2 regions of the Priestia sp. YIM B13489 genome follow, and region 2 is predicted to be linked to the other one. Evidence: riboswitches for the same ligand, from Rfam matches in the RefSeq annotation. Region 2 holds a riboswitch; the other holds the start of a gene.

Region 1 (2,397 bases), 2.0 Mb from region 2:
TGAATTTAATGATGATCGAACAGCCGTTAAGTTCTGATGATATCCTTGATCATCGATTGTTACAAAAGCAAATAAAGACGCCGATTTGCTTAGATGAAAGTATTGTGAGCTATGAAGATGCACGTCATGCAATCGAACAAGAAAGCTGTAAGATTATCAATGTGAAAATCGGGCGAGTTGGCGGAATGTCCGTAGCAAAGCAAATTCATAATTTATGCGCCCAGCATGGTGTAAAACTTTGGGTTGGAGGAATGTTAGAAGCAGGGATTTCACGAGCTCATAACATTGCCCTTGCCACACTGCCTTCTTTCACGATACCAGGTGATATTTCTGCGTCGTCTCGCTATTGGGAAAAAGATATTATTAAGCCCGAAGTAGAGGTAGAAGCCGGAGTAATAAAGGTGAAGGGAAAACCGGGGATAGGATACGATATTGATAAAAAGTTTATCAAAACAATCACAGCATTTGAAAAAGAATACAAATAATTAACAACCGTTTTTTGATGAAAAACGGTTTTTTTATTGAGGTTGTCAATGTTTAGTAGAAAAATAGGACAAATTTTTTAAAAAGAGCACATTGTTCCATCAAGCGTGTCAAAACATGTTATGATGGAATAGTTTGATGAAAAAAGTCGAAGAGTTTTATCGTAAAAAACAAAATTATTTTTGAAAATAGGTTGATAGTTTTCTAAGTTGTCCTATATAATGTGTTTATAACATAACACAATATGTTGTTTTGAAATCCATAATAAAATACTATATTTTGTGTTTTCCAGTGAAAAAGGTGTCTGATAAAAAGACTTAAAAGGGAATTTGGTGAAAATCCAAAGCTGTCCCCGCAACTGTGAATGCTGATGAAATAAGGAAATCCACTGTGAGTAAACATCATGGGAAGGCCTTAAAGTAAAAAGAAGCATAAGTCAGGAGACCTGCCTTTTTTATGTCGTTTTATCTTCTTCGGGAGGTGAGAGGGTAGAGCGAGGATTGAGAAAAGACTTAGTGTCTTCTTCTATCTTCGTTCTATTCGCTCACCGAGGTACGGTGAGCGATTTTTTATTTTGAAGTGAAGAGAGGAGCCATATTTATGGTGAATACATTAAAGCCTACAATTCTACATGAATTAACTGCATATATTGAACGTTTAAAAAAAGAATTTACGCAGCTTGATTTTTCTTTGTATGAGGAAAAGGTTATTCAAACTGTTACAGTAAAGGAAAATATGACGGACGAAAAGGTTGCAAACGTCCTAATTTTGGCAGCCTTAGAGCGTATTTCAATGGAAGAACCCGATTGGACGTACGTAGCGGCAGACGTCTACTTAAACGAACTATATCGAAAAGCAGCGGACAACCGAGGTTACGATAAAAAAGAGAAGTACGGTTCGTTTTATCAGCTTATTCAAGAACTAACAAAAATCGGCATTTATAATAAGCAGCTATTAAAAACATATACAGAAGAAGAAATTAATGAAATTGCTTCAGTCATTATTCCTGAACGCGATCGTTTATTTACATACATTGGATTGTTGACATTAGCAGATCGCTATTTAGCGACATCACATGATAAGCGCGTATACGAATTACCGCAAGAACGTTTTCTTATCATTGCTATGACGCTGATGTCTCAAGAAAAGAAAGAAAATCGAACAGCATTAGTAAAAGAAGCGTATTGGGCGCTTTCTAGTCTATATATGACGGTTGCCACACCAACACTTTCAAACGCAGGAAAGAGCTACGGACAGCTATCTAGCTGCTTTATTGATACGATTGATGACAGCTTACGCGGTATTTATGATAGCAATACAGATTTGGCCACGCTTAGTAAAAATGGAGGCGGAATTGGTGTCTACCTCGGTCATATTAGAAGCCGAGGAAGTGATATAAAAGGTTTTAAAGGCGTATCATCAGGAACAATTCCATGGATGAAACAGCTAAATAATACGGCTGTAAGTGTCGATCAGCTAGGTCAACGACAAGGAGCTATTGCCGTATATTTAGACGTATGGCACAAAGACATCTTTTCATTCTTAGACGCGCGTTTGAACAATGGTGACGAACGTCAGCGCACGCATGATTTATTCACTGGCGTATGTTTGCCAGATTTGTTTATGGAAAAAGTAGAGGCACGTGAAGACTGGCACTTATTCGATCCTCACGAAGTTCGTACGCTGATGGGCTACTCGTTAGAAGATTTTTATGATGAAGAAGAAGGCAGCGGTTCGTTCCGCACTCGTTACGCTGAGTGTGTAAATAATGAACAGCTTTCAAGAGAAACAGTACCTGCTATTGAAATCTTCAAGCGTATTATGCTTTCCCAGCTTGAAACCGGAACGCCTTATATGTTTTATCGTGATACGGTTAACCGAGCTAATCAAAACCGCCACGAGGGCATGATCTAC
Region 2 (2,397 bases):
ATTTGGTGGAGCTAGCTAAGCAGCATGATATTCAGTACAAATTAGATATTTATCCGTTTTACGGATCAGATGCTTCTGCTGCTATTCGTGCCGGACACGATATCGTACACGGCTTAATTGGTCCAGGAATTGATTCTTCTCATGCGTTTGAGAGAACGCATCAAGATTCATTAAACCATACGTATAAGCTTCTTTATCACTATGTGCAGTCGAACATGGTTCTGCTTTAAGAAAGCAATATTTAATTAGTGTATTTTTATGCAAAATAAAGAGCAGGACGGGATTGTGATGTCTGTACTTTCCTTTCCTAAAAAAGAAGCCGGCTGTCCGGCTTCTTTTTTTAATAAATACTATATATTTTTTACTGGTGAAGCAACAGTTGGTTAAAAAAGCACCTTTTTAAAGAGGTATAATATTGCTTAAACCTTTTGTACATTTTGTTCATTTACAGAAGTTAAAATGTTTTTAAATTTTTAAAAGTTTCTTGTGACAAGTTTTGTAGAATGGGTTTTCAAAAGGAAATGGTTTCGGCATAATGTGGATATAGCGATCACTACAATAATCGGAGGCGAATCTTTTCATGTGGGTACTGACGGTATATGCTGGAAAAGAAATGAAAATGTTTGAATTTGAAACTGAAAAGCAGGCGAGAGAAGCTTTTGCCAAAACAAATGGCTGTAAAGTTCTTTCAGAAGTGGTGTATTATAACGATCCTCATTTAACATTAGTAGCTATATAATGAAAAAACAAGAGCTGACTTTATGCTCTTGTTTTTTTATAGGTGCTTGTATCTTCCGAAAAGAATAGAGTTGAAATAAAAAAAAATGTACGCTATGATATGGTAGTTACTTCTATTATTCTGATAGTTTAAAAGGTTCATATATATCAAACAGCAACAGTAAAGATGCCAAGAAGGCTTAATAGGGAAACTGGTGAAAGACCAGTACTGCCCCCGCAACTGTAAGTGTGGACGAACGAGTATAACCACTGTGAAAAAATCACGGGAAGGTTCTCAAGTAGAATGATACACAAGTCAGGAGACCTGTCTTTATTGTGAAGTTTCTATTTCTCCGGGGAGCGGGAAGGGAAACGTTGGCTTAAAGTGGCATTCGTGTACACTCTTATTCTGACGTTTTACCCGCTCGCATATTAGCGAAGCGGGTTTTTCTCGTATCGAAAAACTACATATCGTGCAAAAAAGGTGCGCAATGTTCACATTGCGTTAAATGGGAAGTCTGGTGTGAAGCCAGCGCGGTACCCGCCACTGTGAAGAGGAGCTGATTGCATATGCCACTGTATTTGGGAAGGCGCAATCAAGTGATGAATCGAAGTCAGGAAACCAGCCTTTTTCTAATGCGAAGCTTACCCTACGGGATATAGGTGGAAGTGCAAAAACTTAGTTTGAATTTTCTGCGCCTCTATCATTGATAGAGGCGCTTTTTTTAGTAAAGGAGCGAATGAGTGTGACGACGTGGAACTTAAACGGAACAAAACATCACGTATTGATTTGTAATGGAAGCAGCTGTATGAGAAAAGGTGGAGAAGAAGCCACACAAGCTATTCGAAATAAAGTGACGGAACTGGATTTGGATGAAACGGTTCATACAACGCGTACGCGCTGTAACGGACGATGCAAAGATGCTCCTGTAGCTATCGTCTATCCTTCAGGAGATTGGTACAAGCAGGTCACTGAAACCGTGGCTCACCGGATTGTCGAAGAGCATTTAGCAGGAGGCTGCAGTGTAAAGGAATCGCTTATTTATGAATATGATCAAAATGGTTTCGTTTCTCCGGAAAACAGTGACTCCATAGAAGGAATTGACAAAGTAAAAAGTAACGCATAGAGGAGGAGCTAGCATGAAAGGTAAACTGTTAGTTATTGGATTTGGGCCGGGGAGCTTTGAACATATTACACAGCGAGCAAGAGAAGCCATTCAAGAAAGTGATATGATCATCGGTTACAAAACCTATGTGGAATTAATTCAAGGACTGTTAACGAATCAGCAAATTATTAGTACGGGAATGACCGAAGAAGTAAGCCGTGCACAGGAAGCTGTAAAGCAAGCCGAAGCAGGAAAAACCGTAGCTGTCATTTCGAGCGGAGATGCAGGAGTATACGGAATGGCAGGCCTTGTATATGAAGTGTTGATTGAAAAAGGCTGGAAAAAAGAAACGGGCGTAGAGCTGGAAGTAATTCCTGGCATTTCGGCTATCAATTCATGCGCATCTCTCCTTGGAGCGCCCGTGATGCACGATGCTTGTACGATTAGTTTAAGTGACCACCTTACGCCGTGGGATCTAATCGAAAAAAGAATTGAAGCAGCTGCACAAGCAGATTTTGTAGTGGCTTTTTACAACCCAAAGAGCGGAAGACGAACAAGACAAATTGTTGAAGCG

Evidence for each region. Region 2 has a riboswitch for cobalamin ahead of ACFX4W_RS26565 ((2Fe-2S) ferredoxin domain-containing protein). Riboswitches for the same ligand answer to the same signal wherever they lie in the genome.
Region 1: it holds a riboswitch for cobalamin, as region 2 does, so the genes downstream of both, ACFX4W_RS15910 (ribonucleoside-diphosphate reductase subunit alpha) here and ACFX4W_RS26565 ((2Fe-2S) ferredoxin domain-containing protein) in region 2, are expected to answer to the same signal.

What each region holds. Positions count from the first base shown of each region.
Region 1 covers NZ_JBHZOQ010000053.1:1,982,805-1,985,201, forward strand. The annotation lists gene menC (o-succinylbenzoate synthase) at 1-485, shown strand, start outside; cobalamin riboswitch at 765-950, shown strand; gene ACFX4W_RS15910 (ribonucleoside-diphosphate reductase subunit alpha) at 1,084-2,397, shown strand, end outside.
Region 2 covers NZ_JBHZOQ010000053.1:4,006,394-4,008,790, reverse strand. The annotation lists gene ACFX4W_RS26580 (M42 family metallopeptidase) at 1-230, shown strand, start outside; gene ACFX4W_RS26575 (hypothetical protein) at 259-387, shown strand; gene ACFX4W_RS26570 (hypothetical protein) at 581-739, shown strand; cobalamin riboswitch at 886-1,064, shown strand; cobalamin riboswitch at 1,183-1,362, shown strand; gene ACFX4W_RS26565 ((2Fe-2S) ferredoxin domain-containing protein) at 1,464-1,844, shown strand; gene cobJ (precorrin-3B C(17)-methyltransferase) at 1,858-2,397, shown strand, end outside.